One region of the Vibrio neonatus genome, then DNA from elsewhere that is predicted to be linked to it. Evidence: predicted binding sites of a transcription regulator. Region 1 holds the regulator's gene; the other holds the start of a gene.
The links. The regulator MetJ, encoded in region 1, represses methionine synthesis genes. The targets are predictions, from matches to a motif close to TTAGACNTNTANANGTCTAA.
Positions count from the first base shown of each region.

Region 2: OCU38_RS11355 (MetQ/NlpA family ABC transporter substrate-binding protein) is a predicted target of MetJ. The motif match lies at 2,744-2,763, and genes of this name have one in related genera.

Region 1 covers NZ_AP024885.1:168,962-176,439, forward strand. The annotation lists gene priA (primosomal protein N') at 1-527, opposite strand, end outside; gene rpmE (50S ribosomal protein L31) at 828-1,046, shown strand; gene OCU38_RS00815 (malic enzyme-like NAD(P)-binding protein) at 1,260-2,522, shown strand; gene metJ (met regulon transcriptional regulator MetJ) at 2,634-2,951, opposite strand; gene OCU38_RS00825 (O-succinylhomoserine (thiol)-lyase) at 3,142-4,305, shown strand; gene OCU38_RS00830 (bifunctional aspartate kinase/homoserine dehydrogenase II) at 4,308-6,716, shown strand; gene metF (methylenetetrahydrofolate reductase) at 6,888-7,478, shown strand, end outside.
Region 2 covers NZ_AP024885.1:2,452,916-2,460,393, forward strand. The annotation lists gene OCU38_RS11345 (HipA domain-containing protein) at 153-1,091, shown strand; gene OCU38_RS11350 (HIRAN domain-containing protein) at 1,088-1,786, shown strand; gene OCU38_RS11355 (MetQ/NlpA family ABC transporter substrate-binding protein) at 1,920-2,723, opposite strand; gene OCU38_RS11360 (IS4 family transposase) at 2,863-4,194, opposite strand; gene pgi (glucose-6-phosphate isomerase) at 4,350-6,002, opposite strand; gene alr (alanine racemase) at 6,231-7,325, opposite strand; gene OCU38_RS11375 (replicative DNA helicase) at 7,334-7,478, opposite strand, start outside.

The DNA of each region.
Region 1 (7,478 bases):
ACTACCCATTGTTTCTGCTCTAAAGTTTTTAAAACAGAGCTAGAGATATCTAAAGTGGCAAGTTCATGTTGAGCCAGTGCCCCATATTGCAAAGCATGCATCACTTTAGCTTGCTGAACTGCTCGTCCAAAGCCCTGCATTAACTGGTTACGACCAGCATCGGTGAGTTGCCATATTTTCTGTGGCTGCTTATGTGCTGGTTTACCTTTGCGCAGAGCGCCAGGCATAGCCCCATTTAATGTTTCACCGAGTGGATATTGGTAAAATCGGCTAGCCCAATGAATCAGTTTATAAAGTTTATCTGGCCATATAGGCTCAACATCAAGCACTGTCATTAAAGGCTTGAGCTTATTGATATCGTATTCTGATTGATGGGTGAGGGCAGTGATAACGCCAAGTCGCTTATTTGGCCCAAACGGCACCCATACACGCACACCCACAACAGGAAATAAGTGTGACGGGATGAGGTATTCAAATTCTTTATCTAGAGGTACGGGCAGGGCAACTCTAGCAATTGTTGGGCGCATGGGATCTCTTTGATGTTTCTGCAATCAGATAATTACACAGATGATGATACTAGAAAAAGGGCAAGGAGATGATGAAAAATATTGACCTCCTAGCCAAGTGTTGTCTCGCATATGGCTATATATAGGAATATTATGGTGAATGTGGCGAAAAAAGGGACAAATCAGTTGATCCTTAAAGACTAATTCATTACTATACTGCGCCTTGAAGATGCTGTATTACGCGGTGTCACTGTTAGAAACTACGTGTGGTGTCCAACCTTAGATTTGGATAGCGACGCGGCCTATAAATGAGGTTTTCCCATGAAACCAGGTATCCATCCTGAATACAAATCTGTAACAGCTAACTGCTCTTGCGGAAATACTTTTGAGTTCAACTCAACTCTAGCTAAAGAATCTATCCACCTAGACGTATGTGACAAATGTCACCCGTTCTACACTGGTAAGCAACGTATCGTTGATACTGGCGGCCGTGTTGATCGCTTTAACAAGCGTTTCGGTGCTCTTTCTTCTAAGAAATAATCTTAGTCGTAAAGATACAGAAAAAAGGTCGCCTAGGCGGCCTTTTTTGATCCCATAACAAAGTGACTTTCCTGCCTATTTACCTTCATTTTTATCCTGCAATCTAAGCTATTGTCTTTTTTACACTGGTTACTTTGTAGTACATTGCCTGTTTTTTATTTACAATCAAAAATTATTTACTTTCTCCTAATATCCACGAAGGGATGCTCTTTGATGTCAGATGACCAACCAATAAATGATTTCCGCCAACAAGCTCTCGATTACCACGAGTTTCCTAAACCAGGAAAAATAGCTGTTGAATTAACGACCCCTGCTGATTCAGTTCATGATCTTGCGCTAGCGTATAGCCCAGGTGTTGCAGAGCCAGTACGTGAAATCGCCCAAAATGCTGATAATGTTTACAAGTACACAGCCAAAGGGAATATGGTTGCGGTTATTTCAAACGGCACGGCTATCTTGGGGTTAGGTAACTTAGGGCCAATGGCTTCTAAGCCGGTTATGGAAGGTAAAGCGTTATTGTTTAAACGCTTTGCCGGTTTGGACTCTATTGATATTGAAGTAAAGCACCGCACTATTGATGAGTTCATCGATACCGTGGCGGCGATTGCCGATACTTTTGGCGGAATTAACCTAGAAGATATTAAAGCGCCAGATTGTTTTGAGATTGAAAGTCGTCTTATCGAACGATGTGATGTGCCGGTATTTCACGATGATCAGCACGGCACCGCGATTGTGACCGCTGCCGGCATGCTTAACGCGATAGAGCTACAAGGAAAACAACTGTGTGACTCTACTATCGTATGTTTAGGCGCTGGTGCTGCAGCAGTTGCGTGTATGGAGCTACTCATTAAATGTGGCGCACAGCGTGAAAAAATCTACATGCTAGATCGTAAAGGCGTTATTCATACTCGCCGTGACGATCTTAACGAATACAAACAGCTGTTTGCCAACAATACCGACAAACGTACCCTAGAAGATGTGATTGAAGGCGCGGATCTGTTCCTTGGTGTGTCTGGCCCTAACTTGCTGTCACCAGAGGCATTGGCCTTGATGGCGGACAAACCCGTGGTGTTTGCCTGTTCTAACCCTGATCCTGAAATTAAACCAGAGCGTGCTCATGAAGTGCGTAGTGATTTGATTATGGGCACGGGACGTTCTGATTATCCAAACCAAGTGAACAACGTTATTTGTTTCCCATTTATCTTCCGTGGCGCTTTAGATGTGAGAGCCAGCGAGATTAATATTGAAATGAAATTAGCGGCGGTGGAAGCGATTCGCCAGTTAGCAAAAGAGCCAGTGCCAGAAGAAGTGATGAAGGCGGCTGGAGTAACATCATTAGAGTTTGGTAATGGCTATATTATCCCTAAACCAATGGACCCACGCTTGTTGCCTCGCGTAGCAAGAGCGGTAGCAGAAGCTGCGGTTGCTTCTGGCGTTGCTCGCATAGAGCTTCCAGAAAACTATATGCAGAGCTAATAGCAGAATGCAGGGTTAATAACCGAAAGTGAAAAAGGGGCTAGAGTGTGATCACTCTAGCCCCTTTTTTTATGAGTTAAATCTGAGCGTTGTGCTAATTTAGTACTAGTGTTAGTCGTCGAAGACTTCTAATTCAATACCGAGATCAGACATAATTTTTTTTGCTTCAGTTGGAATTTCATCTGGGCAATCTTTTCGCAGATCTTCGTCGGTAGGGAGTGGTTGGCCAGTATAAGCGTGTAAGAAAGCTTCACATAAAAGCTCACTGTTGGTTGCATGGCGGAGGTTGTTTACCTGACGACGTGTTCGCTCATCAGTTAGAATTTTGAGAACCTTAAGTGGAATAGACACAGTGATCTTTTTGACTTGAGTGCTTTTTTTACCGTGTTCAGCATATGGGCTGATGTATTCGCCATTCCAGTCTGCCATTGGAAACCTTTATTACTTAGTTTTAAGAAGTTAATTTCCAATTCTAGCGATATTTACTGCTATATGTAAAGGCATTTAGACGTCTAGATGTGTTGAAGTCTAATACTGATCACGGTAATCTAGTATTAGATTCAGATTAATTTGATTGGTTACAAACTCCACCAGTCACTGCCAAAGGAAGGACAAGAAAATGAGCAGTAAACATAAGTCATCGACCATTGCCGTACGCACCGGTATAGAGTCTGATACCCAGCACCATGCTGTTGTTCCCCCTATTTACCTGTCCACAAACTATGGTTTTCCTTCATTTGGAGATGTACCAAAGTATGATTACACCCGCTCTGGAAACCCCAATCGTGGGCTTTTAGAGACGGCACTGTTTGAGTTGGAGTCAGGTAAAGGCGCTGTTGTTACCAACTGTGGTACATCAGCACTTAATTTATGGGTTTCGGCATTTTTAAGCCCAGACGATTTAATTATTGCGCCTCACGATTGTTATGGCGGTACTTACCGTTTATTTAACACTCGTGCGCAAAAAGGTGACTTTAAAGTCGAGTTTGTCGATCAATCAGATGATCAAGCCCTTGCTGCAGCGATTGCCAAAAAGCCAAAACTGATTCTTATTGAAACGCCATCGAACCCATTGGTGCGAGTAGTGGATATAGAGAAAGTGTGTCAGCAAGCGGCGGCTGTGGGTGCGTTAGTGGGCGTCGACAATACATTTCTAACCCCAATTTACCAAAGACCACTAGAGCTGGGTGCTGATTTTGTTATCCACTCCACCACTAAATACATTAATGGTCATTCAGATGTGATTGGCGGAGTAGTGATCACTAAAACCGAACAGCATGCTGAAGAACTTGGCTGGTGGGGCAACTGTATTGGTGCGACGGGTACACCTTTTGATAGCTACATGACACTGCGCGGCATTCGCACTTTAGGTGCACGTATGCGCGTGCATGAAGAAAGCTCACAAGTTATTTTAAACTTCCTACAATCTCAAAAGCGTGTGAAAACTATTTATCACCCAAGCTTGCCAGATCATCCAGGCCATGACATTGCTAAGCGTCAGCAGTCAGGTTTTGGCAGCATGCTTAGCTTTGAGTTTGATGGCGATTTAGAGCAGCTAAAAACCTTTATTAACAGTTTAAAACTATTCTCTTTGGCAGAATCATTGGGTGGGGTTGAGAGCTTGATTTGTCACCCTGCGACTATGACTCATAGAGCTATGGGTGAAAAAGCATTGGCTGAGGCTGGTGTGTCTAATTTCTTATTACGTCTGTCTGTTGGGCTAGAAGATAGTGACGATCTTATTGATGATCTTGCCCAAGCATTTGATTCGGTCGAGGGTTAATTATGAACAACGCAACGCAACTGCATAAGTTTGGTGGTAGTAGTCTGGCAAATGCAGAATGCTTTGATCGCGTAGCCAATATTTTGGCGGAGTACTCCAACGCGAGTGATTTAGTGATTGTTTCTGCTGCCGGTTCAACGACCAACAATTTGTTGCGCTGGTTAGCGGCTTTAGAAAAAGATGGACGTATTGCGCATGAGATTTTACTTGAGCTAAGAAGCTATCAGAATCAATTGATTAGCGACTTGCTTCCTCAACAAACGGCGACGGCTTTGCAAGAGCAACTTAACCGAGAGTTTACCGCATTAAGTGCCTTAAATGCTCCGTTAAGCGAGCCACAAAAATCAGCGGTATTAGGTCATGGTGAAGTGTGGTCATCTCGCCTCCTTAGTGCGGTGCTTTGTGATAGAGATATGCCAAGTGCAGCTCTTGATTCTCGCGACTTCTTACGTGCAGAAGCAGGCACTCAGCCAGAAATCGATCGCAACCTTTCTTGGCCACTATTGAAATCAGTGTTAGCTCAGCATCCTCAAAAACGCTTAGTGATTACTGGTTTTATGGCACATAACCAACAAGGAGAGACAGTACTTCTTGGACGTAATGGTTCGGATTATTCGGCGACCATAGTCGGTGCTCTGGCCGAAGTGGCTAAAGTTACCATTTGGAGTGATGTTGCAGGCGTATATAGCGCAGACCCGCGCATTGTTGAAGATGCTTGCTTACTGCCACTGCTTCGTCTTGATGAAGCCAGTGAATTGGCGCGTCTTGCCGCTCCTGTACTGCACAGCCGTACACTACAGCCCGTCGCCCAAAGTGCTATGGACTTAGAGTTGCGTTGCAGTCATCAACCAGAGTCAGGTTCAACGCGTATCGAACGTGTATTAGCTTCTGGTCGAGGCGCTAAAATAGTGACCTCATTAGATGATGTGAACTTGATTGAGCTGACTTTAAGCTCTGCACATGATTTTGAAAGTTTAGAGCCACAAGTGTTAGCTCTGCTGAATAAAGCACAGCTTGCGCCACTGGCCTATGAGTCACAATCAGATAAACACTGCTTACGTTTGGCTTATACCAGTGAACTATTGGCTGGTGCCTTAGCCTGCATTGAAGCGGCAAACTTTGATGTATCCGTGGCCGTGAAAAACGATTTATCCATGCTGGCTGCGGTAGGAGCTGGTGTGACTAACAATGCTAATCATTGTTTTGGTTTTTACCAAACACTGAAAAGCGTCAATGTTGAGTTCATGTTTGAAACCGAATCTGAGTTGAGCATTGTTGCCATAGTAAGAACCAGCGCAATTCCGTCACTGCTTAAAGTGCTGCATAACCAGCTGTTCCAAGCGCAAAAGCGTGTCGGCATTGTGTTGTGTGGTAAAGGTAATATTGGTTCGAATTGGTTGGAGCTATTTGCTACGCAAAAAGACCAGCTAGAAAAGCGTCGCGGCATGAGCTTTGACCTTATCGGGGTAATTGCGAGCCAGAGTTATTGGTTTGATGAAAATGGCATAGATGCCAGCAAGGTAAACAGCCAGTTCGCTGATAATGCGGTTAGTAACGAAGAAGATTGGCTACCGCTAATCAAGCGTCAATCAAGCTTTGATGAAATCATCGTATTGGATGTAACGGCTAGTCAGCAGGTGTCTGATCGCTACCTAGAGTTTGCTGAACATGGCATGCACTTAATCTCAGCAAATAAGCTGGCAGGTTCTGCGCCAAGTGAGTTTTACCATCAGGTGCAGGATGTATTTGCTAAAACAGGGCGTCACTGGCTGTATAACGCCACTGTGGGTGCTGGCTTGCCGGTAAACCACACAGTGAGAGACCTGCGAGAAAGCGGTGATGAAATCGTAGCACTCTCTGGAATCTTCTCAGGCACCTTGTCATGGCTGTTCCAACAGTATGATGGCTCTATTCCATTTAGTGAGTTGGTTGACCTAGCTTGGCAACAAGGGCTAACAGAGCCTGATCCTAGAGCCGATTTAGACGGCACCGATGTGATGCGTAAATTAGTGATTTTGGCACGTGAATCAGGTTTAGAACTGGAACCTGAAGGGGTGAAGGTTGAATCTTTAGTTCCCGAGGGTTTATTGGCTTTATCTGTGGATGAATTCTTCCAGCAGGCTAACGTGTTGAACGAAGCGCTAGCAGAGCGCTTAGATAAAGCACAAAGCGAAGGAAAGGTTTTACGATACATTGCACGTCTTTCAAAAGAAGGAGAGGCGACAGTGGGCGTAGAGGCGCTTGAAGCGCACCACTCTTTGGCTAACTTACTGCCTTGTGACAATATTTTTGCTATTGAGAGTAAGTGGTACAAAGATAACCCATTGGTTATACGTGGCCCTGGTGCGGGTCGAGAAGTCACGGCAGGCGCCTTGCAGTCTGATCTTAATCGCTTATCTAGTCTATTATAATTCTTATCTAAAGCATCCAACGTGTCCGCGTTGGATGCTTCTTATCTAAAAAGACTCAACTTTTGTACGAATTTTTGTTGACATCCCTCTCATAAATTTACATTATCTAGACATATAGACGTCTAAACGTTCAAAACTATGTGATTGTGCTGATGCACAGGGAGAAGAAATATGGGTTACACACACGCAAGCCACATTGATGCACTCAATCAAAACGTCGCTGAGCTTTCTGATAATATCAATGTCTCTTTCGAGTTCTTCCCTCCTAGCAGTGAAAAAATGGAGGAGACCCTTTGGAACTCTGTACATCGCTTAAAAACGTTAAAGCCTAAATTCGTCTCTGTGACCTACGGTGCTAACTCAGGTGAGCGAGATCGTACTCACTCAATCATCAAAGAAATCAAAAGCCAAACCAACCTAATTGCGGCGCCGCATTTAACTTGTATCGATGCTTCTCGTGATGAACTGATCACCATTGCCGATGATTATTGGAAGAATGGCATCGAGAGCATTGTGGCACTGCGTGGTGACATTCCGCCAAACGGTGGTACGCCAGATATGTACGCTTCTGATTTAGTTGAGTTACTAAAATCTCGCCATGACTTTGATATCTCGGTAGCCGCTTTTCCTGAAGTACACCCAGAAGCGAAAAGTGCGCAATCTGATTTATTAAACCTAAAACGTAAAGTTGATGCGGGCGCAAACCGCGCTATCACGCAGTTTTTCTTTGATGTTGAAAGCTACCTTCGCTTCCGTGACCGC
Region 2 (7,478 bases), 460 kb from region 1:
GCTCGTAACAGAAAACCTCCTTGTAAAAAGTACCATAATGTAACGATAGTCCCTTAATGAGAGTAAGCTACACTGATGACAGGACGTATAAACCTTAATACACTATGGACTTTATATACGCTACAGTTTCTTCCTAAACAACACGATAAATAATGAAAACTATAAATGTCAAAGATTGGGCTCAAGATGAACACTCCGGAATATTTCCAATCGGGGCTCGTGATAAACAAATGTTATGGGCTCCAGAAAAATCCCAAAAACCAATAAAATCAGGTACTCCATACCTATTCAAGGAATCTATAAGATCCTATCCAGACCAATTTTGGGCAGAAATAGTCGCATACATAGTTGGAAAACATCTAAAAGTAGATGTTCCTGTAGCTTTGCCCGCTATAACAAAAATAGATGAAGAAATCGTTCCTGGTGTTTTGATTGAATGGATGTATCAACCTGACAATGGTAATAAATCAGATGAAGTCGAGAAACTTATACATGCAGGTGATTATTTCAAACAAATCTTCCCAGAATTTGACACAAAGTCAGGTAAGCACCACAACCTTAATGACACAATACTTTTACTTAAGATATTTGCACAGCATAAGGTAATCGCTCCTGACTATTGGAATTGGCTTTCTGACATGGCTTTATTTGATGCCTTAATAGGCAATACAGATAGACACCAAGAGAATTGGGGGTTCATATTTGATAAAGACGGAGGTCGCTTATCTCCCTTATATGACAATGGTACAGGCTTAGGTCATGAAAGGTTTACAGATAAAATTGCAACTTGGAATGATGACACATTTCACCGATACCTTAATAAAGGGCTGCATCATTTAAGAAAAAATCGAGAAAATACACACGACCGTTTCATACTTTTTGAGCTTGTTGCTTTCATCGCTGGCAATAAAGAATTAGAAAAAAGAATGTTAAATGCATTAACTACAATTGATTTAAAGTGTATGCTCACAGAAATAGAAGAATTAACTCAAGTAGATAATCCTACACCATTTACTGCTGAGCGATTTGCTTGGATAAAACGAATAATAACAACAAGATATGACATTTTGAGAGATATTTTAGAATCATGACAACTATTAATAACTTTATTGATATCAATACACTTTTTTTAACTTGGCAATCGGACAACGAAAGAAATCACCGATACTTTGTTGGTGTGATAAATAAAATTACATATGATTCATACTCTTTTACATACTTGGTCAATACCTCTGATTATGATAAAGCTATATCTCTAGGGTTTAAAGGTTACCCAGCTTTTAAGCTCTCAAATGACATATTCACCAATGAAGTACTGGAAAGCTTTAGAAAAAGATTACCACCAAAATCACGAAGAGATTTTTCTAAGTATTTACAGCAGCATAATTTGCCGACCGATTTTTCTGGTGATGATTTCCAATTGATTAGCCATACAGGCATTCAGCTACCTAGCGACGGTTTTGACTTGGTTCCAGACTTATCAGAAGCAGAAGTACCATTTGATTATGTAACTGAATTGGCGGGTACTCGATATTATAAAACATACGACGAAGTCGCTGAAATCGATCTCGGTTCAAATGTTACATTAATTCGTGAAGACTGTAACAAGAAAGACCCTCAAGCCATTTGTGTCGAATATAGAGGTAAGAAAATAGGGTATATTAACCGTTTACTCTGCCCTACTCTGCGCACGCTAATGATCGATAAAAGTATCACATGTGCAATCGTGAAAAAGTCAGGCACTGAAGATAGACCGTTACTTTATGTACTAATTTCCGCTAGATGAAAAAAGCCGTGCTAAACATGCGGTTTGGTTGAACCGCCATCAATAATAGTCTTTATCTATATACAACAAAGCCCACCTCGATATGCTCTCAGTGGGCTTAAATCTTGTTGTTCTATATTGTTGCTAATACAGGTTAGAACGCTGGTTCTATCGTACCTTTGAAGGTTTTCGCTAAGAAATCACGAGTGGCTTGTGATTGGAAGATTTTCACTACTTTCTGATAGGTAGGATTGTCTTTTTGATCTTCGCGAGCGGCGATAACCATAACCGCAAGTGGTGCATCTTTGGCTTCTAAATAGATGCCTTGTTTTTTAGGGTCTAAGCCTGAAGACATCACGTAGTTCATGGTGATAGCGGCGGCATCTACATCATCTAAAGAGCGAGGCAGTTGCGCGGCGTCCACTTCAACAAACTCTAGCTGTTTAGGGTTGTCGATAATATCTTTTAATGTGGCTTTAGAGCCTACTCCCGGTTTTAATGTAATTAGCTTTGCGTCAGCAAATAATAGTAAACCACGACCGCCATTGGTTGGATCGTTTGGAATCGCAACGCGGGCTTTATTTGGCAGATCTTCAATAGAGGTAAATTTGTTGGAGTAGATACCCATGCGCATCAGTATTGAGCGGCCAATAGATACAAGATGAGAATCATGCCCTTGGTTGTAATTGTCTAAGAAAGGTTGGTGCTGGTAGCTGTTTAAATCAATACTGCCATCGTCGAGTGCGGCATTTGGCGTCACATAATCAGAGAATTGTACTACTTCTATATTGATGCCTTGCTTGGCAGCTTCTTTGGCTACGGCTTCAACCACTTGAGCGTGCGGCCCAACGGTTGCGCCAATTTTGATGGTTTTTGCTTCTTCTTTACCACACGCTATTAGCCCTAAAGCCAATGCTGAGATAAATGCCAAACTCACTACTCGTTTAAAACCTTTCATTGTTACTCCGTATTTCCATATGGGACTTCTAGCCATCTAAAAGGCTATATTACTCTTTTGGATTCGGAATGCAATTAACGACTTACTATTTCCTTAAAAGATAGGCAACAAAAAGGCCAGCACTAGGCTGTAATGCCAGTCAGTTAAGCCGACTGGCATTTTTTCTATTTGTAGCATATTTCTTTGGTTTCAGTTTCACCCAGCGTGGGTAACGCCTATCTTCCCGTCGTGCGGGCAACATAAACAACGATATTTGTTGAAGTAACTGTTTGTAATGCTTAGGTAAATTACCTGGGCTAGTCAATGGCAGTGCGGCAAAATATTGAGTGACCGCCATTGCGCTACTTGTAAAACTCAATTGATTTGGCCAGATGCTATCTAGTCGCTCTGATGCTTTTGTCATGACCTGTCTTATCAGATTGTAAGCCAACAAAATCCCCCATAGCTCTTGTTTAACCATGTCTGGACGCTTGCTACGCAATGTATATTCGCTGTCGAGCAGCGTTTGTTTCATTTCCCTATACCCTAGCTCTATTTCCCAGCGGTATCGATAGAGCTCAACAATCTCTTCACTTGGAAATCTTAGTCCATCCCGCATTGAGGTAAGCACCTGATATTTTTTACCTTTGATAGTCTTAGACACTAACCTCGCTTCAATGAATTCCGGAAGTTCGTCAAACTTTTTCCTTGCCTGAGGCGTTGTTTTAATTGCCACAATAGCGTCATTTCTGTTGTATCTATGAACAACTTCGCATTGAAAGTCTTTCCTAACAGGAAGCATCCAATGCCTTTCTTGCCCTGTTTTATTCCATTTATGAAGCAGCCCTGTAGAGTAGTACCCTTTATCGAAAATTGTCAGGGAGTGATCTGGAGTTTGCTCAATAAGCTCTTCCGCAAGGCGCATTTCATTGGTGCGATAGTCTGAAAAAGTACTATCAACTAATTGATGGCTTGTCAGTTCCATCAAGCAAACCATTCGGATCTTAGGGTAGATATTTTCTACTCCACCATTACGTTGGGCTTTAAACTCTTGATGATTTTCGGGAGTATCTGTCGTTCTCCAAACAACGCCGTCAACGGCAAGCAAATTTAATCCACACCATTTTTCAAACCTAGAAGTTTTGTAGCTTTGAGCTGCCATCGTCTTAAATACTTGTTTAACCCCTTCTTCGCCAAGCCGCTGCCTTGCTTGAACGACAGCACTTGGAGCAACAAAGCGCTGTTTGTCTGGTAGGACAATATCGAGTTGGTTAGCTATGTCCCAAACTGATTGCTGACGAAAAAGGCTCATACCAACAACAGACCAAAGCACGGCCTCCAGAGGTAACCGTCGTCTTCGAACCGTTGCTACACCTGCTTTCTCAAAGCTTTGCTGAATAAGCTCTGGACTAAGAATATCAGAGTATCTATCAAAGTGATGGAAGGTATTACATGACTTAAAGGTAGTGGCTAGTTGGCATTCTAGAGACATAAAAAAATCCGATATTAGTTTCCTAATATCGGATTTTGAAGCAATTTAAGGATCGGTCAAATGATCTGAAAAATTTCTTAACTGATCGGCATTACAGCACTAGGCTGACCTTTATTTGCGAACCAATGCCCGCTATTTGTTTAATCTTCTAGAATTTAAGCACGCAGTTGTTTAAATGCGTTGATTAGACCGTTAGTAGAGCTATCGTGTGAATCAACTTCTGTACCGTCTGCTAGCTCAGGTAAGATTTGGCTTGCCAGTTGCTTGCCTAGTTCTACGCCCCACTGATCAAAGGTAAAGATATTCCAGATAACACCTTGTACAAAGATCTTATGTTCGTACATCGCAATCAGGTTACCTAAAGTGCGTGGCGTAATTTGTTTCACTAGAATAGAGTTTGTTGGGCGGTTGCCTTCAAACACTTTAAATGGTGCTAGCTCTGCAATTTCTTCCGCTGACTTACCGGCGGCAACCAACTCAGCTTCTACAACTTCGCGAGACTTACCAAATGCTAGCGCTTCTGTTTGAGCAAAGAAGTTAGACATCAATTTCTGATGATGATCGCCCGTTGGGTTATGGCTGTTTGCAGGAGCAATAAAATCACAAGGAATCAGCTTAGTGCCTTGGTGGATCAACTGGTAAAACGCGTGCTGACCGTTAGTACCTGGTTCGCCCCAGATAATAGGACCGGTTTGGTAATCCACTGCATCGCCGTTGCGGTCTGTGTATTTACCGTTAGATTCCATGTTGCCTTGCTGGAAGTAAGCGGCAAAGCGGTGCATGTACTGATCGTACGGAAGAATCGTTTCTGATTCTGAACCGTGGAAGTTGTTATACCAAATACCAATCAAAGCCAAGATAGTTGGGATGTTGTTCTCTAGCTCTGTCGATTTGAAGTGGTTATCCATTTCATGAGCGCCGGTTAGTAGCTCAATGAAGTTGTCGTAACCTACACCTAATGCAATAGACAAACCGATTGCTGACCATAGTGAGTAACGACCACCAACCCAGTCCCAGAACTCAAACATGTTGTCAGTATCAATACCAAACTCAGACACTGCCTGACCATTGGTTGATAGCGCGGCAAAGTGTTTAGCGACGTGCGCTTCATCTTTAGCATCCGCTAGGAACCAATCACGTGCACTGTGTGCATTGGTCATGGTTTCTTGTGTAGTAAAGGTTTTAGATGCCACTAAGAACAGCGTTGTTTCTGGGTTCACTTTTTTCAGTGTTTCAGCAATATGAGTGCCGTCAACGTTAGAAACAAAGTGTAGGTTTAGATGATTTTTATATGGTGAAAGTGCTTCTGTCACCATGTATGGGCCTAGATCAGAACCACCGATGCCGATGTTAACAATATCGGTAATCGCTTTACCTGTGTAGCCTTTCCACTCACCGCCAATCACGCGATCAGTGAATGATTTAATTTTGTCTAAAACCGCATTCACGGCTGGCATTACATCTTCGCCGCCGACAACAACAGGTGTGTTACTACGGTTACGAAGTGCAGTATGAAGAACTGAACGACCTTCTGTTTTGTTGATGGTCTCACCCGAGAACATGGCGTCGATTGCTGATTTAAGCTCTGTTTGTTTTGCAAGATCAAACAGGTGCTGCATAGTCTCGTCGTTCACTAGGTTCTTCGAGTAATCAACTAAGATGTCGTCACCAAAACTCTTTGAGTAATTTTCAAAACGCTTAGAATCTGTAGCAAACAGATCTTTCATTTCGATATCTTGTGCTGATTCAAAGTGAGCGGTTAAAGCTTTCCATGCATCAGTATGTGTTGGATTGATGTTCTTCAACATTATAAATTCCCATTATTTTAATTTTAAGTTCTGCCCAATAAGAGTAACGCTAGTTATCCGCTTATTGAGCTCCCCTGATACCGACTTTGATAACGACACAGCAGTGTCATCCCAATAATTCTTTTAATATTTGATTGTTGCTAGCTTGGATTTCTTGTCGATAACATCCAAGCGTTTCATTCGATCGCTTTTTTCGATTATAGAAGAGTTGCCTCGTCATTTAATAGGCTAAATAGCATCTTTAATGTAAACAGGTATCACACGAGAAGTCAGTTTGGTCACTAATTCATAGCTAATTGTGCCAACGTATCTGGCGACTTCTTCAACTGGCAAGGACTCACCCCAGAGCACTGCCAAGTCACCTACTTCATCTTGAGCATCTGGCCCTAAATCGACGGTTAACATATCCATTGATACTCGCCCAGCAATTGGCACTTTACGGCCATTAATCCAAACGGGAGTCCCATTTGGCGCAGTGCGAGGATAGCCATCACCGTAACCAACAGCGATAACACCAATTTTAGTATCGCGCTTGCTTACCCAATTAGCGCCGTAACCAACACTTTCACCCGCTTTAAGATCATTGACCGCAATTAGGTGTGAGCTCAAGGTCATCACTGGACGATAACCCATTTGCTGTGCATCGTTATCATCAAATGGCGATACGCCATACATGATAATTCCCGGACGTACCCACTCAAAATGGCTATCGCTACGAGACAAAATGCCCGCTGAAGCTGCGATTGAACGCTCACCTTCACATTTTGAAGTGGTCGCTTGGAAAAGCTCGATTTGCTGGGAAGTAATTGGATTATCCGGTTCATCAGCACAGCCAAAGTGGCTGATATAACGCAACGGATGGGCAACGTTTTTGCAGTTGTGTAAGCGCTGAATGTATTCGTCGTATTGTTCTGGTCGCACGCCTAAGCGATGCATACCAGTGTCCATTTTTAGCCAAACAACTACTGGGTTTTCTAACTCAGCTTGCTCTAACGCAATCAACTGCTCTTCACAATGCACCACAGTTTGGATGTTGTTGGTCACTAAAATGGGCAAATCACTTTCAGAGTAAAACCCTTCGAGTAATAAAACGGGCTTAACAATACCGCCAGAGCGAAGTTGCAGGGCTTCTTCTATGCGAGCAACGCCAAAGGCATCCGCACCTTCGGCATTTTTAGCGACTTCAAGTAAGCCGTGACCATAACCGTTAGCTTTTACGACCGCTAACAAACGGCTGTTCGGTGCTTGTTCATGTAATCTTTGAATATTATGACGTAATGCGTCTGTGTTTATCGACGCAACTGCGGCCTTTAATTTACCCATGATATTTCCTACTCATCATCATAATCAAATGCAGGGCCTGCATAGTTGTCAAAGCGAGAATACTGCCCTTGGAAAGTTAAACGCACGGAACCGATTGGGCCATTACGTTGCTTACCAATAATAATCTCGGCTGTCCCTTTCATGGCACTGTCT